2 regions of the Acidovorax sp. LjRoot117 genome follow, and region 2 is predicted to be linked to the other one. Evidence: predicted binding sites of a transcription regulator. Region 2 holds the regulator's gene; the other holds the start of a gene.

Region 1 (8,432 bases), on a different contig from region 2:
GAAGCCCGACAGCACACCCGCCTCGTCCGTCACCGGCAGGCCGGGCAGGCCCGTGTCCAGCAGCACGGCCGCCACGCGGCGCAGTTCCGTGTCGGCGGCCACGGTGGGAACTGGGCTCACCATCACGTCCGACACGGGGCGGCGGGCGAGGTCGATGGCCTGCTTCACGGCGCCCGGTTCGGGCAACAGGTCGAGTGGCGCCATGTCGGCGCGCACCAGCAGGCCGATCACGCGGCCCAGCGCGTCCACCACCGGGGCCTGGGCCACCTTGTGCTCGGCCAGGGTCTGCCAGGCGTCGTTGACGCGCTGGCCGGGTTGCACGCTCAGGGCGCCGGTGGTCATCACATCGCTCACCTTGCTCAGCGGCTGGCGGGCCTGCTGCGGGCCTTGCTCCGTCTGGGCATAGGCGCTGACCGCGTCCTGCAGGCGCAGGTTCTGGGGCGGCGTGGGCGTGGGGTGCAGGGGGGCAGGGGGCTCAAAGGGTTCGGTGGGTACGTCCATCTCGCGCGTGCGCAGGGCCTGGGGCCGCTGTACGCGCCGCACTGCCGAGATCTGCGCCAGGTTTTCCGGGCCACCCCGGTACATCTGGCCCGATGGGCCGAATACAAAGAACATGCTGCCTCCTGGTGGCACCGCCCGAGACCCAGCAAGGTCCCGGCGGCGGTGCTGGCCATGTTATCGGCACTTGCCATGGCCCACCGCAGGGCGGGGGTGTATCGGTGTGTAGCGCTGCGGGCTGTCTGTACGCTGCCTTGGTGCTGCGGAGGTCGCTGTAGAGCCCCTACACTGCCTGCCTTGCCTTTTTGTCCCTGGGAGCCCCCGCATGATCGATCGCGCCGCCATTGCCGACGCCCGCCGCCACATCCAAGACCGCCAGAGCGGCTTTCTGCGCACCACGCCGCTGATGCGCGTGCACGGCCGGTCCCTCGGGGTGGATTGCGCGGAGGTCTGGCTCAAGCTGGAGCACCTGCAGGTGGGCGGCAGCTTCAAGGCGCGGGGCATGCTGTACCGGCTGCTGGCCAACCCGGTGCCCGACAGCGGCGTGATCATCGCGTCCGGCGGCAACGCCGGCATCGCCGTGGCAGCAGCCGCCCAGGCGCTGGGCGTGCGCTGCGAGGTCTTCGTGCCCGAGGTCTCGCCCGAGGCCAAGCGCGCCCGCCTCCGATCGCTGGGGGCCGAGGTGGTCGTCACCGGCGCCGCCTATTCGCAGGCCTTCGAAGCCTGCGTGGCCCGCCAGAAAGTCACCGGCGCGCTGCAGGCCCACGCCTATGACCAGCCTGAGGTGGTGGCCGGCGCCGGCACCCTGGCCTCAGAGATTGAAGAGCAGGGCGGCCGCCTGCCCGACACCGTGCTGGTCAGCGTGGGCGGCGGCGGCCTCATCGGCGGCGTGGCCGCCTGGGTGGAAAGCCGCGCCCACGTCGTGGCCCTGGAGCCCGAGCGCGCCCCCACGCTGCATGCGGCCCGCGCCGCTGGCGAGCCGGTGGATGTGGACGTCAGCGGTGTGGCCGCGGATTCACTGGGCGCACGCCGCATTGGCGCCATCGGCTGGGCTGTCAGCCAGCGCCATGTGCACGATGCCCTGCTCCTGCCCGACGACGCCATCCGCGCTGCGCAACTGTGGCTGTGGAAGGAATTCAAGCTGGCCGTGGAGCCCGCCGCCGCACTGGGCCTGGCCGCGCTGCAGACCGGCGCGTACAAACCCCAGCCGCAAGAGACCGTGGCCCTGATTCTTTGCGGCGCCAACTTCGACCCTACCAGCCTCAGTTGAGCCAGAAAGCAGCGGACGCCACTGGCGAGGCCCACGCCAGCGCACCCGTGGAACCGGCTTTGCCGGGCCACCGGGTGCGTCCCCCTGGGGGAAGGCGCGAAGCGACTCAGGGGGATTGGATTGCGGGGGGAACTAAAATCCAGTCATGCTAGATATCCTTCTCCTTCGCAAAGACCTCGACACCGCCATCGCGCGGCTGGAAACCCGCAAAAAGCCCCAGGCCTTCCTGGACGTCTCGGCGTTCCAGTCTCTGGAGTCCGAGCGCAAGACGCTGCAGACCCGCACCGAAGAGCTGCAGGCCCAGCGCACCCAGTTGTCCAAGCAGGTCGGCATGCTGATGAGCCGCGGCGACAAGGATGGAGCCGAAGCCATCAAGGCCCAGGTGGCCGCAGGCAAGGTGGAGCTGGAGCAATCCGCCGCCCGCCTGGAACAAGTGCAGGCCGAACTGCTGGCCATGCTGGTCGCGGTGCCCAACCTGCCGCACGAATCCGTGCCCGTGGGCAGCGACGAAGCTGGCAACGTGGAAGTGCGCCGCTGGGGCACGCCCGGCACGTTTGCCTTCGAAGTGAAGGACCACGTGGACGTCGGCACGCCGCTGGGGCTGGACTTCGACATGGGCGTCAAGCTCTCGGGCTCGCGCTTCACCGTGATGAAGGGCACCATCGCCCGCCTGCACCGCGCGCTCGCCCAGTTCATGCTGGACGTGCAGACCCAGGAGCACGGCTACACCGAGTGCTATGTGCCCTACGCCGTGAATGCCGATTCGCTCAAGGGCACGGGCCAGTTGCCCAAGTTCGAAGGCGATTTGTTCGCGGCCAAGAAGGGCGGCCAAGACGGCGAGCCTGTGCCCGACAACGCTGCGCTGTACCTCATCCCCACCAGCGAAGTGCCGCTGACCAACTTCGTGCGCGACGTGGTGGTGGCCGAGTCCGAGCTGCCCATCAAGCTGACTGCCCACACGCCGTGCTTTCGGTCGGAGGCCGGCAGCTATGGCCGCGACACGCGCGGCATGATCCGCCAGCACCAGTTCGACAAGGTCGAGATGGTGCAGATCGCGCATCCCGACAAAAGCTACGAAGCGCTGGAAGACATGACCCGCCACGCCGAGGCCGTGCTGCAAAAGCTGGGCCTGCCGTACCGCGTGATGAGCCTGTGCACCGGCGACATGGGCTTTGGCGCTGCCAAGACCTACGACCTGGAAGTGTGGCTGCCCGCGCAGAACACCTACCGCGAGATCAGCTCGGTGAGCAACTGCGAAGCCTTCCAGGCCCGCCGCCTGCAGGCCCGCTTCAAGAACACCCAGGGCAAGAACGAGCTGGTGCACACCCTGAACGGCTCCGGCCTGGCCGTAGGCCGCACGCTGGTGGCCGTGCTGGAGAACTACCAGAACGCCGACGGCACCGTGACCGTGCCGGAAGTGCTGCGGCCCTACATGGGCGGCGTGGCTGTGCTGTCGCCCGCAGCCTGAAGGGCTGTGGCTGGCCTTGGCCCCGCGGCTGCTGGTGGTCGCAGGCCGCGTGGCGCAGGGCGCTGGCGCCGCAATGCTGGCGCACCTGCGTCAGCAGCCTTCAGCAGCACGCATCCTTTATTTCGTCACCGCGAAAGTGCCCTTCATCAGCCCGATGTGGCCGGGGAACGAGCAAAAGAAGTTGTAGGCCTCGCCCACCTTGAGCTTGGTGGCGTCAAAGCTGGCGGTGTCGCTCTCGCCGCCGCCGATCAGCTTGGTGGCGGCCAGCACGCGGGTATCGCCAGGCTTGAGGTAGTTTTTGTCCGCGCCTGCAGGAATGCCGTCGGTGGCAACGGCCTGCATGTCGGCGGCTTTGGCCAGCACCCAGTTGTGGCCCATTGAAGCCTTGGGCAACTTGCCCGTGTGTACCAGCTTCAGGGTGACCTTCTTGCAGCTGGCTGGCACGCTCAGGCTGTCCTTGCTGAACTTCATGGCGTCCGTGCTTTCGATCTCGAGATCGCAGGGGCCTGCCATGGCAGAGCCTGCGGCGAACAAAGAGGCGGCAACGACGATGTGTGCGAATCGCATGGTGAAAGTGTCCTTGGGGAGAAATTGAAGAAGGCTGAACTGAGCCGCAGGGCCCGTGCGCGCAGGGCATGTTGGCTGCACAGGATCGTGCCACCGGGCCTTTGGCGGGGCCATGACCTGCATCAAGCCAGCGGCAGATGCGATGCGCTTTCTGCAGCCTGCCGGAGGGATGGGGTTGGGCGGCAGAAGCTGCACGCCGTCAGCACGGTTCTTCAAAAACTGCTGCTATAATCGCAGGCTTCGACACACAGGAGAGGTGGCAGAGTGGTCGAATGTACCTGACTCGAAATCAGGCGTAGTGGCAACACTACCGTGGGTTCGAATCCCACCCTCTCCGCCAAATGAAAGCCTAAGTGATTGATTCACTTAGGCTTTTTTCTTTGCTTGCTGCCTTCGGTCAGTGCGTGCCTTCAGGCCAGGGCCCAGCGCCAACGGCCCCGCTGCCTTCATCGCCCCACCACGTGGGGCCTCCGTCAGGACTCCATGACTTTTTCGACCATCCGTTTCACCTGCTGCGCTGCGATGATGGCTGCGTGTTGGCTGCCACTCGCTTCGGTGCACGCCCAGGACAAAAACGCCGCGGCCTGTGATGCCGCCATGCTGGGCGATTTCAAGATCGTGGAAAAGCGCACCGCGCGGGGGAGCAGCAAGTCCGATGACGAGGATCGCATCCGGATCTCGCGCGACGGCAAGCGCTATGCCTTCTCATTCGTCGGGCCGGACGGCAAGGCTTTTCCGGACGATACCGGCAAGCCGAACGTGGAGTCACTGGCGCCCATCGATCCCGATGCTTTGTGGAAGATGTTGACGGGCAACGACAACGACGCGATAGCCGAAGCCAAGAAAAGTGGCACCACCGTGTGCGGGTTGAAAGGCAAGGATGGCTACTTCATGCGGATGAGCGACAAGGCGCAAACCAGCTTCACTGCAACGCTGGGCTCGGGGTTCGGCTCTGTGGTGCTGACACTGGAAAAAGCGCAGTAGCGGCGAGGCCAATCCAGACGTCGATCAGCCTGGGCCCTGCGCGAGTAGCCCCCCTGCGGCAAAAGGGCGTGCCCTTCGCGGGGCCACCTTGTCGCAACGCAGGGGCCGATGCGCAGGCACTCCTCCTCAAGATTTCATGCCAGGGCCGCCAACTGCGTGACCGACCCTGCGAACCAGTCCTGGTCGACAGGTCCGGTGACACCGGGGACCGGGGTGCCTCCGTTGGAAGTGCCGTCGCTGTACTGCCAGAAGGTCCACGCGTTCCATGGCAGCGGTATGCGGGGCGTGGCCGAATAGGCGGCCAGCCACAGCGGGCGGGACGCCAGCACCTCGCAGCCGGGCAACGCACAAAGTTGTTGCCAGAAGCCAGCGTCGGTGTAGAGCACCGTCTGACGGCCGAAGAGGGCGTCGGTCCGTGCCAGGAACTGCAGGGTCCATTGCAGGGTGTCTTCCGGGCTTTGTCCATCCAGCGTTTCCAGGTCCAGAACGGGCGGCAGGTCCTGTGGTCCCAGCGTCGCATCTGCCCTCACGGTGTCATAGAAAAACTGCGCCTGTGCAGTGGCGTCGGTGCTCGCTTGGCCGAAATGGTAGGCGCCCCTGAGCAGCCCTGCGGCCTGGCTACCCGACCAGTTGGTCTGGAAGTACGGGTCTACAAAGGCGATGCCCTGGGTAGCCTTGATGAAGCAAAAGGCCATGCCGCTGCCGGCCACGCTGCGCCACTGGACCATGCCTTGGTAGTGGCTGACGTCGATGCCACGGGTTTGTAAGGTCATCACGTCATGCCCCGAGGCAAAAGTTGCTTGGTGGACGGGTCTTTTTGTGCATGGTTTTTTTCCTTGCGGGACTGTCAGTGCGGGTGGCACGCGCCGCGCGCTGCCCCCAGTGTCTGGGATGCGTGCCAGCTTGGCGATTTCGGGGCATTACCAGCGAGCACGCGCGCCTTTTGCTTCGACGATAGCTGCACAGGTTCCGAAAAACGACCTACCAAGTTTGTGAGTTGCGAGGCGTGGCGCGGACTTCCACACTTCACACGCATCGGCGGTACCTGCCATGGCTGTTCATTCACCCGCGCGCGCGACCGGGGGCTCCAGGCCCCCTTTCCCGCTGGTGGAGAGCCCTGCGGAACGGTATCGGCGGCATGCCACATTGCTCCACATGCGCCTGCGCAGACGAGGAGCCGTTGCGCCGATGTGAAGCAGAACCAATGAGGGGCGAACTGATGGCAATCCTGAAAAATAGCGCTACGCAGCGCAAGATCCATTTGCGGACGCTCCATGTGTTCGGGCGGGGCCGTTCGTCCGACACATTGCTGGACAGCCCGGACGCGTCACAACTGCATGCCTCCATCCGCTGGACGGGCACGGTGTGGGAGCTGCGCGACCACAGCCGCAACGGCACCTTGATCGACGGCACCTCCATGTCGCACGCCGACACCCAGGTGCTGCGCGTAGGAAGCACCGTGTGCTTTGGCCGCAGTCCGGGCGCTGCCTGGGTGGTGGAAGACTTGTCACCGCCCGGAAACCTGCTGTGGCCCCTGGGGCACGACGGCGCCCCCATACCGCTGCAGCGGTCCAACCTGCTGCCGCAAGGGCAGGGAGCCGAGATGTCCATCCACTGCACTGAACAGGGACAGTGGGTCTGCACCAACCCGCATGGCAGCTGGACGCTGGAGGACGGTGATGAGGTCCGCTTCTCCAACCGGGCCTGGTGCTTCATTGCAGCGGCCGCCGAAGTCTCCTCCACGATGGAGTCGATGGCGACTGCCATCCCCTTCGTGCGTCCGCGCACGGCCTTGCGTTTCCATGTCAGCCTGGATGAAGAGCACGTGCGATTGGAGGTGCAGGAGCGGGACCGGACATTCGATCTCGGAGAACGCACGCACCACTATGCGCTGCTGACACTGGCACGCCTGCGCTGGGCGGATGCGCAGCGGCATCCGGACAGTCAGGCCCACGGATGGGTCGAACTGGATCGCCTGGCCAAGATGCTGGGGGTGGAGCCCGGGCATCTGAACATTCAGGTGTTCCGCATGCGCAAGCAATTGGCCCTGGCGATGCCGGCGGACTCCCATGTGCCCGAACTGGTCGAACGCCGCCGGGGATCGCTGCGTTTCGGTAGCCTGCGGTTTTGCATCATGCGCGGGAGCCAGCTCGAAGCCGACTTCGATCCGCTGTCGCTGAGCGGCCAGATCCACGCTGAAGAAAAGCTCGCTGCCTGACCCTGCCTCCCGATCGATATGACGCCCGTGCCCGCGCACGGTTTTCCCGTGGGCATGCCTGGCTATCAGGTGCTGGGTTTGCTGGGACAGGGCGCATCGGGCCAGGTCTTCAAGGCCCGGCAACGCAGCACCGGGCAACTCGTGGCAATCAAGGTTCCAGGTGCCGGTGCCGCGCGCGACCCGGCTGCGCGGCGCCGTGTGCACCAGCGGCTGCACCAGGAAACCCGGGTGCTGGCTCTGCTGCAGCACGCCCACGTGGTGCGGCTGCTGGACAAGGGCATGGCCGATGGAGGGTTTCCGTTCGCGGTCCTGGAGTACGTTCCGGGAGAGACGCTGCGCGACCTCCTGCAGCGCCAAGGCAGGTTCCCCTTGCCGGATGCCGCGGCGCTCATGGCGCAACTGCTGGATGCCCTGAGCTTCCTGCATGTGCGCCACATCGTGCACCGCGACCTGAAACCCGAGAACGTGATGGTCGTGGCCACCGGGGTCACGTTGCATGCCAAGGTGCTGGACTTCGGTCTGGCCAGCCACCACGGAGCGCCGCAGTTCGCAGCGGGTGCGGAAGGGACGCCGGCCTACTGCGCGCCGGAGCAGTTGCGGGGCGACGCCTGCGTGCCCGCCACCGACCTCTACGCCTGGGCCTTGATCTTTGTGGAATGCCTGTGTGCCAGGCCCTGCGTCCAGGGGGCCGGCGTGACCGAAGTGCTGCGGCAGCAGCTGAGCCCATCGCCCATCGCATTGCCCGACGACGTGTTGCGCAGCCCGCTGGCCCCGCTGCTGCTGCGGGCGTTGCACAAGAACGTCCACCTGCGCGCGGCCGACGCCGCCCGGCTGTACGCAGAGCTTGCTCAATGCCTGGCGCAGATGCGCGCGGCCCCGCCGGGCCCGCCAGCGCTTTTGCCCGCGATGGCGTTGCCGGGTGCGCGCAGGAACTCCACGATCGACCCCCTGCTGCTGGCGCAAGAGCAGGCCAGGGGCACGCCATCGCGCGCCATCCTGAGCCTTACGCTGCGGCTGTATCCGGCCCGGGATGCGTCGCTGGCGTTGTCCGACCTGCAGGAGATCCGCGAGCAGCAGCTGCGCTGGTGTGCCAGCGCCGTGCAGTCCGGCCAGGGCCATGATGCGGGAACGCTGGGCGACTGCATGCTGTTCCACTTCGACCAGGGGCCCAGCAGTGCAGAGAACCTGCAGCGGGCCGCAGCGCTCGCCCAGGACCTTTGCATTCGTGTGCAGCGACGAAGCCGCCTGCTGGAGGTGCAGCACGGCGTGCGGCTGGAGATATCCGGGGGCATGCACACGGCCGCACCCAAGCCGTCCGGAGCCTCGCCGGATGGCCGCCAGGCGGCCAATGTGACGCTGTACCTGAACAGCCTGGCAGGCCCGGGCACGGTCGTGCTGAGCCACCGGGCCCACAGCGAACTGGCGGG
Region 2 (8,432 bases):
CTACCTGCAGGTCATGGGCCGCGCGCTCAAGTAAGCAACACAGAACCTTAGGAGATCCGCCATGGACATCACCACCATGCGCATCGTCGCCACCCTGGCATCGATGGTTTGCTTCATCGGTATCTGGGTCTGGGCGTACATGGGCCGCAACAAGTCCCGGTTCGACGAGGCCGCACAGCTGCCGTTCGAACAAGATTGACTTTCACCAGAACGAGAACACCCCATGAGTGACTTCACCAGCAATTTCTGGTCGGTCTTTGTGACCACGCTGACCCTGGTCGGCATCGTCGCCTGCGGCATCCTGCTGTGGATGGCGGGCCGCAAGAAGGTCGTGGCCACCGCCGACAACACCACCGGCCACGTCTGGGACGAGGACCTGGTCGAGATGAACAACCCCCTGCCGCGCTGGTGGGTGTGGCTGTTCGTCATCACCATCGTGTTCGGCCTGGCCTACCTGGCCGCCTACCCGGGCCTGGGCAGCTTCAACGGCAAGTTGAACTGGACGCAGAAGGGCGAGTACGAGGCCGAGATGGCCAAGGCCAAGGCCGCGCTCGACCCGCTGTACGCCCGCTTTGCATCCATGAAGCCCGAGGACGTGGCCAAGGACCCGCAGGCCCAGGCCATCGGCGAGCGCCTGTTCATGAACAACTGCGCCCAGTGCCACGGCTCCGACGCACGCGGCAGCAAGGGCTTTCCGAACCTGGCCGATGCCGACTGGCTGCACGGCGGCACGCCCGAGAAGATCCGCGAGACCATCACGCAGGGCCGCATCGGCACCATGCCCCCGATGGCTGCCGCCGTGGGCACGCCCGAGGACGTGCGCAACCTGTCGCACTACGTGCTGAGCCTGTCGGGCAGCCCGCACGACTCGCTGCGTGCATCGCTGGGCAAGTCCAAGTTCGGTGCCTGCGCGGCCTGCCACGGCATGGATGGCAAGGGCAACCAGGCCCTGGGTGCGCCCAACCTGACCGATGACATCTGGCTGCACGGCTGGGGCGAAGCCGCCATCACCGCCATGATCAACAACGGCAAGACCAACCAGATGCCCGCGCAGGCGGACAAGCTGACCGAAGCGCAGATCGGCGTGCTGTCGGCCTATGTGTGGAGCCTGTCGGGCAAGCAGGTGGCGGCGGCCAGGTAGGCCCGGGCACCTGACCACGCCGGGCGGCGCGACAGCCAGCGCCGCCCTGCGGTCCGCACCGCGCATCCCTCCCGCCAGCCAGGGCCTCACCGTTTCAAAAGCCAGCACCACGAGCCACACCATGAAGCCACCCAGCGGGCCTGCCCGCAAGGTCATCCCCATCGCGCCGGTCGCGGCCGATGCGTCGTCGTCCCAGGGCGAGATCGTCTCGCTGTACGAGGCGCAAAAGAAGATCTACCCCCGCTCCATCAGCGGCGTGTTCGCGCGCTGGCGCTGGGCCATGGTGTTCCTCACGCAGCTCGTGTTCTACGGGCTGCCATGGTTCGAGTGGGGGCAGCGCCAGATGGTGCTGTTCGACCTGGGTGCGCGGCGCTTTTACATCTTCGGCCTGGTACTGTACCCGCAGGACTTCATCTACCTCACGGGCCTGCTCATCATCTCGGCGATGTCGCTGTTCCTGTTCACCGCAGTGGCGGGGCGGCTGTGGTGCGGCTTTGCGTGCCCGCAGACGGTCTACACCGAGATGTTCATGTGGATCGAGCACAGGATCGAGGGGGACCGCAGCGCGCGGCTGCGGCTGGACAAGGGGCCGTGGACGGCAGAGAAGGCGGTGAAGAAGTCGCTCAAGCAGCTGGCGTGGATGTCGGTGGCGCTGTGGACGGGTTTTACCTTCGTGGGCTACTTCGTGCCCATCCGCACGCTGGGCAGCGAGCTGCTGGCTTTCTCGGGCGGGTGGCAGATGTTCTGGGTGCTGTTCTACGGCGTTGCCACCTACGGCAACGCGGGCTACATGCGCGAGCAGGTCTGCAAGTACATGTGCCCCTATGCGCGCTTTCAGAGCGCGATGTTCGACAAGGACACGCTGGTGGTGAGCTACGACCCCGAGCGGGGCGAGCAGCGCGGCCCGCGCAAGAAGGACATCGACTACAAGGCCCAGGGCCTGGGCGACTGCATCGACTGCTCGCTGTGCGTGCAGGTCTGCCCCGTGGGCATCGACATCCGCAACGGGCTGCAGTACGAGTGCATCGGCTGCGGGCTGTGCGTGGACGCCTGCAACACCGTGATGGACAAGATGCAGTACCCGCGCGGGCTCATCCGCTATTCCACGCAGAACGGCGTGGCGAACCGGTGGAGCCAGTCGCAGATGCTGCGCCGGGTGCTGCGCCCGCGCGTGCTGATCTACACCGCGATCCTGGCAGCGCTGTGTCTTGCCATGCTGGCCAGCCTGGTCACGCGCACACCGCTGAAGGTGGATGTGGTGCGCGACCGTGCGGCCTTGTCACGCATCGTGGCCGGGGGCAAGCTCGAGAACATCTACCGCCTGCAGATCATGAATGCGACCGAGGGGCCGCAGCGCTACCGCATCGCCGCCCGCGGGCTGACCGCGCTCGAAGTGGCCTCGGAGGCCGAGGTGGACATCGGTGCCGCGGAATCCCGCTGGGTGGCGGTGCGGCTGCAGATTCCGTACGGATCGGCCGCGCCGGGCTCGCACGCGGTGCAGTTTGACGTGCAGGCGGTGGACCGAGCCGCCCATGTGACCGAGAAATCCGTTTTCCTGGTGCCGCGCTGAGGCGCTGCACCGCCCGAGAAGATTTGCAAGGAGTACTGACATGCCATCGAATCCCGCCATCGGCCGCAACGGCCCAGCCATCTCTGCCAGTTCCACAGGTCCGGGCGCCGCGCCCGCCGCCGCCCCGTGGTGGAAGTTCGGCCACGTCTGGCTGGTCATCGCCGGGCCCGCCATCGTGATCGTGGCCGGCTTCGTCACGCTGTGGCTGGCCATCTCGCGCCCCGACCCGGTGGTGGCGGAGGACTACTACCGCCAGGGTATCGAGATCAACAAGACGCTGGAAAACCCATCCAAGAGCCTGGCGCCCGCGGTCAAGGGCCGCAACCACGCCGCCACGCCGGTGCAGGACCAGCCGCGTTGAGTCGCCCACCGGCTGACCGGCTGCGACGACGACAACAACAACACCGGCGAGCACCGGCGGCCCCTGCGGTACCGCCGTGCCCGCTCGCCCCGCGAAGGAGACTGCAAGTATGTGGACGCAACGCCTGATGTGGATTGCCTGGCCCGCCTTTTTGATGGCCGGCGTGATGGAGATGCTGGTCTTTGCCCTGGTCGATCCGCACGACCTGCACTGGTTCGGCCAGCCCCTGGCACTGTCGCGCGAGGGGGTCTATACCCTCGCGTTCTTCGCGTTCTGGGCCGTCACGATGGCATCGAGCGCGCTGACCACGCTGCTGGCGATGTCGCCGTTCGAGCTGAACCGCTGCCCCGTGCCGCCGGGGGAGCGCCCTGACGATTGCCGCAAGACATCGTGCTCCTGATGTGCCGAGGTGTGCCGAGCCAGCGTGTGGTGAAAACGGCGTTTTGAAAACGACAGCGCCGGCTCGAAGCCGGCGCCGAAGTCCTGGCCTGTGGTGGTGCTCAGTGGCAGGCTTGCTGGCTGTTCACGATGCGCTTGAGTGCGTCGGTATCGAGGATGCGCACATGGCGCTGCTTGACCTCGACGATGCCTTCTTCGACGAACTTGGAGAACGTGCGGCTCACGGTCTCGAGCTTGAGGCCCAGGTAGCTGCCGATCTCTTCGCGCGTCATCCGTAGCACCAGCTCGGACTGCGAGAAGCCCCGTGCGTGCAGGCGCTGCACCAGGTTCAGCAGGAATGCGGCCAGCCGCTCTTCGGCGCGCATGCTGCCCAACAGCAGCATCACGCCATGCTCGCGCACGATCTCGCGGCTCATGATCTTGTGCACGTGGTGCTGCAGCGCCGTGACCTCGCGCGAGAGTTCTTCGATGCGGTCGAATGGCATCACGCAGACTTCGGCGTCTTCCAGCGCCACGGCATCGCAGGTGTGCTGGTCGTTCACGATGCCGTCGAGGCCGATGATCTCCCCGGCCATCTGGAAACCGGTGACCTGGTCGCGGCCGTCTTCGGTCGCCACGCAGGTCTTGAAGAAGCCGGTGCGGATGGCATACAGCGAGGTGAAGGTCTCGCCGTTGCGGAACAGCGTGGTGCCGCGCTTGACCTTGCGGCGGGTGGCCACGACCTCGTCGATGCGCTGCAACTGCTCATCGCTCAGGCCGACAGGCATGCACAGCTCCCGCAGATTGCAGTTGGAGCAGGCGACTTTCATGGTGAGCGGGTTCATAGGTACAGCTGGTTGGGGTTCGGGCGTTGCACCCCGTGGTGGCGAGGCTTCGCTGCGGACCGGGGGTGGGCGACTGACATGCATCAAATTGTCGCTGGTCGGCTGGTGACATCACTTGACGTAGATCAAGGACGCGAGGAACAGCTTACGGCACAGTGGCAACGTACGCAAGGATGCTTCCAATGACTGCTGTTTCGCCCGAGCTGCTGCGCCGCTTCGATGTGCCAGGGCCCCGCTATACCTCCTACCCCACGGCCGACCGCTTCGTCGAGGCCTTCGGGCAGGACGACTACGTGCTTGCGCTGGAGCAGCGCCGCGCGGGCACCGGGGCCAAGGCGCTGCCGCTGTCCCTGTACGTGCACATTCCGTTTTGCGAATCGCTGTGCTACTACTGTGCGTGCAACAAGATCATCACCAAGCACCATGACCGCGCCGATGTCTACCTGCGCTACCTGAGCCGCGAGATCGACCTGCACACCGCCCACTGCGGTACCGGGCAGGTGGTGAGCCAGCTGCACCTGGGCGGGGGTTCGCCCACGTTCCTGTCCGACGACGGGCTGCGCGAGCTCATGGCCATGCTCAAGCGCAGCTTCACGCTCGCGCCGGGCGGCGAGTACTCGATCGAGGTGGACCCGCGCACGGTGGATGCCAGTCGCCTGGCGGTGCTGGCCGAGCTGGGCTTCAACCGGCTGAGCTTCGGCGTGCAGGACTTCGACCCCGAGGTGCAGAAGGCCGTGCACCGCATCCAGCCCGCGGAGCAGGTGTTCTCGCTGGTGGAGTCGGCGCGCGCGCTGGGCTTCGAGTCGATCAACGTCGACCTCATCTACGGCCTGCCGCGCCAGACGCCCGAGTCGTTCGACCGCACGCTGGCCCAGGTGGTGCAACTGCGGCCCGACCGCATTGCGCTGTATGCCTACGCGCACCTGCCCGAGCGCTTCAAGCCGCAGCGCCGCATCGTCCCGGCCGAGCTGCCCATGGGCGGGGCCAAGGTGTCGATGCTGTCGCGCTCGCTCGATGCCTTCATGGCCGCAGGCTACGTGTACGTGGGCATGGACCACTTTGCGCTGCCCGACGACGCGCTGGCCGTGGCCAAGCGCCAGGGCCGGCTGCACCGCAACTTCCAGGGCTACAGCACCCAGCCCGACTGCGACCTCATTGGCCTCGGGGTATCCGCCATCGGCCGGGTGGGTGCCACCTACAGCCAGAACGCGAAGACCCTGGACGAGTACTACGACTTCTTGAACCAGGGCCGGCTGCCCGTGGTGCGCGGCCTGGCGCTGACGCGCGACGACCTGGTGCGCCGCGCCGTGATCATGGCGCTGATGTGCCAGGGCGAGCTGCTGTTCGAGCCGCTGGAGCAGGCGTGGCTCGTCGACTTTCGGCGTTACTTCGCGGCCGAGATCGAACAGTTGGAGGAGATGGCGGACCAGGGGCTGGTGCAGATCCGCCAGGACGGCATCGCGGTGACCGCCATGGGCTGGTTCTTCGTGCGCGGCATCGCGATGGTGTTCGACCGCTATCTGCAGGCCGACCGCAACCGGGCGCGGTTCTCGCGCATCATCTGATGCCCGGCCTCACCGCCCGCGCCCACGGGGTGCCTTCAGGCGCTTGCCCACCATGCTGCTCACGGTAGCTTCGACCGCTCTGCTCATGGGCCTTGCCGGCGGGTCCCATTGCCTGGCCATGTGTGCGGCGCCCTGTGGGGCGCTGGTGGGGCAGGGGGGCGGGCCTGCGGCGGGTGCCGTGGCGCAGCCGGTGCGGTGGTTGCCGCGCGGCGGCGTGGTGCAGCGCACGGCGGCGTTTCACGCGGGCCGGCTGGCGGGCTATGCCCTGGCAGGCGCCCTCGCGGCCCTGGCCATGGACAGCCTGGCATGGCTGACCCAGCACACCATGGCGCTGCGCCCCGCCTGGACCCTGGCGCATGTGGCGGTGATGGCCTGGGGCCTGATGCTCATGGTGCAGGCACGCCAGCCGCAGTGGGTGGAGCAGGCGGGCCGGGCGGTGTGGGCGCGTGTGCGCCCGCTGGTCCAGGCCCCGGGGGGCGTGCTGCTGGCGGGTTTCCTGTGGGCGCTGATGCCCTGCGGGCTGCTGTATTCGGCCTTGCTGGTGGCCGCGCTCAGTGGCGGTCCGGTGCAAGGGGCGCTGGCCATGGCGCTTTTTGGCGTGGGCAGCGGCCTCTGGCTGGCCGCCGGCCCCTGGGCATGGGGCCGGCTCCGGGCGCGGCTCCGTACCTGGCGCGCCGATGGGGGCACGCGGGTGGCCGGCGGCCTGCTCTGCGCGGTGGCCGGCTGGGCGCTCTGGATGGATCTGGTCTACAAGCCGTCCCTCTGGTGCCGGTAGCCAGTCGTGAAAAGTGCTGCGGGGTCAGGTGCCGCGGGGGAGCGGTGCGGCAGCCGGCCCCCCACGGCGGCCCGTGCGGGTAATCACTGCACTGTAGCGGCAGGGCGTGCGGCATGAAGTGTTGTGGTGTCGCGTCTGCGCGGCAGCAACGAATTGATCACGCAGGCTTAGGGCGATAATCTGTGTAACTATTGGTGGCATTCACGTCTCCATGTTTCGCGCCCTTGAAGTGAACTCTTCCATCCTCATCGACATCAGCCAACTGCGGGTCGGCATGTACATCCAGCTCGATGTGGGCTGGATGCACCATCCGTTTCCGGTCAGCAGTTTTCGCGTGGCGTCGATCGAGCAGATCGCCACCTTGCGCGAGCTCGGCCTGACCGAGGTGCGCTACGTTCCCAAGAAGAGCGACCCCGACCAGCGCGAGCTGGTGCCTGCGGCCTGGCGCGTGCCCGAAATGCCCGCGCCCGCCGCCCCCGGGGTGGACGCGGCGGGCGGCACCCCCGCGGCCGACCCCGAGGCGCTGCGCAGGCGGGCATTGCTGGAGGCGCAAAACCGCGCCCTGGCCGCCTGCGACCAGCGCTTTGGCGAGGCCACGCGCCAGTACCAGGCCATGGAGCGCGTGGTGTCCGAACACCCGGACCAGGCGCGCACCAAGGGCGATGCGCTGGTGTCGGGCTGCGTGTCCGAGCTGCTGGAAAACGGCGACTCGGTGATCCGGCTGCTGTCCGAGGGCGTGGGCGAGCGCAATGCCCTGCACCCCATCAACGTCATGGTCATCTCGTTGCTGCTGGGCCGCGCCCTGGGCATGAAGAGCGTGGAGCTGCACGACCTGGGCGTCGCGGCGCTGATCCATGACATGGGCAAGCTCAAGCTGCCGCCCAACCTGCGGCAGGTCACGCCGTCGATGATCCCGATGGAACGCTCGCGCTACGAGACCCATGTGGGTGAGTCGGTGGCATTCGCCATGCGCATGGGCTTTCCGGACACGGTGCTCACCGCCGTGGCGCGGCACCATGAAATGGTCGACGGCAGCGGGTTCCCGCTGCGCCTGTCGGGCCCGGACCTCGGGCGCGCCAGCCAGGTGCTGGCCCTGGTCAACCGCTACGACCGCATGTGCAACCCCGCCAACGGCGTGGATGCACTCACGCCGCACGAGGCGCTGTCGGTCATCTTCGCGCAGCTCAAGTCCAAGTTCGACTCCGTCGTGCTGGGGGCCTTCATCCGCATGATGGGCGTGTACCCGCCGGGGTCCATCGTGCAGCTGGTCAACGACCGGTATGCCATCGTCGCGTCGGTCAACTCGTCGCGCCCGCTGCGGCCCAAGGTCATCGTGCACGACTCGCGCATTCCCAAGGAAGAGGCGCCGATTCTGGACCTGGAAACCGTGCCGGAGCTGGGCATCCGCCGCAGCCTCAAGCCAGCGCAGTTGCCGCGCGATGCGCTGGACTACCTGTCTCCACGCCAGCGCATCTGCTACTTTTTTGAGCGAGCGGTCAACCCCGGCCCCGAAGAGGCCGGCGCGTGACGGTCGTGCAATCCCACGGCTGGCTCGACGGCTTGCAGGAGGCCGTGTGGCTGGTCGATGAATCCAGCCTGCTGATCCTGCGCGCCAATGCCGCCGCCGAACGGCTGGCGGGTGCGCCCGTGGCGTCCATGGTGGGCACCTCGGTGCTCGGCCTGGCATCGACGCCGCAGGACGTCGCTTTCTGGGGCGAGCCCGCCCAGGTGGTGGCCGATGGCATCCATTCGCACACCAGCCTTTTGCGGGCCGACGGCAGCCTGGTGCCCGTGAAC

What was found. Region 2 encodes FNR, which switches genes on or off when oxygen is low (the NO sensors DNR and NnrR bind a similar motif). Its sites were predicted from a motif close to TTGATNNNNATCAA; they were not measured.
Region 1: the regulator FNR is predicted to act here: its motif matches at 3,916-3,929, upstream of azu (azurin).

The regions. Positions count from the first base shown of each region.
Region 1 is NZ_CAXUPO020000003.1:99,519-107,950, reverse strand. Features, by position in the region: gene ACSQ3D_RS10090 (CBS domain-containing protein) at 1-615, opposite strand, end outside; gene ACSQ3D_RS10085 (threonine/serine dehydratase) at 824-1,768, shown strand; gene serS (serine--tRNA ligase) at 1,914-3,236, shown strand; gene azu (azurin) at 3,354-3,803, opposite strand; tRNA gene ACSQ3D_RS10070 (tRNA-Ser) at 4,054-4,143, shown strand; gene ACSQ3D_RS10065 (hypothetical protein) at 4,287-4,787, shown strand; gene ACSQ3D_RS10060 (glycoside hydrolase family 25 protein) at 4,922-5,560, opposite strand; gene ACSQ3D_RS10055 (FHA domain-containing protein) at 6,007-7,005, shown strand; gene ACSQ3D_RS10050 (protein kinase domain-containing protein) at 7,024-8,432, shown strand, end outside.
Region 2 is NZ_CAXUPO020000002.1:139,133-147,564, forward strand. Features, by position in the region: gene ccoO (cytochrome-c oxidase, cbb3-type subunit II) at 1-34, shown strand, start outside; gene ACSQ3D_RS06040 (CcoQ/FixQ family Cbb3-type cytochrome c oxidase assembly chaperone) at 62-199, shown strand; gene ccoP (cytochrome-c oxidase, cbb3-type subunit III) at 224-1,141, shown strand; gene ccoG (cytochrome c oxidase accessory protein CcoG) at 1,263-2,711, shown strand; gene ACSQ3D_RS06055 (FixH family protein) at 2,752-3,072, shown strand; gene ACSQ3D_RS06060 (hypothetical protein) at 3,182-3,472, shown strand; gene fnr (fumarate/nitrate reduction transcriptional regulator Fnr) at 3,573-4,295, opposite strand; gene hemN (oxygen-independent coproporphyrinogen III oxidase) at 4,478-5,860, shown strand; gene ACSQ3D_RS06075 (sulfite exporter TauE/SafE family protein) at 5,913-6,635, shown strand; gene ACSQ3D_RS06080 (HD-GYP domain-containing protein) at 6,847-8,163, shown strand; gene ACSQ3D_RS06085 (EAL domain-containing protein) at 8,160-8,432, shown strand, end outside.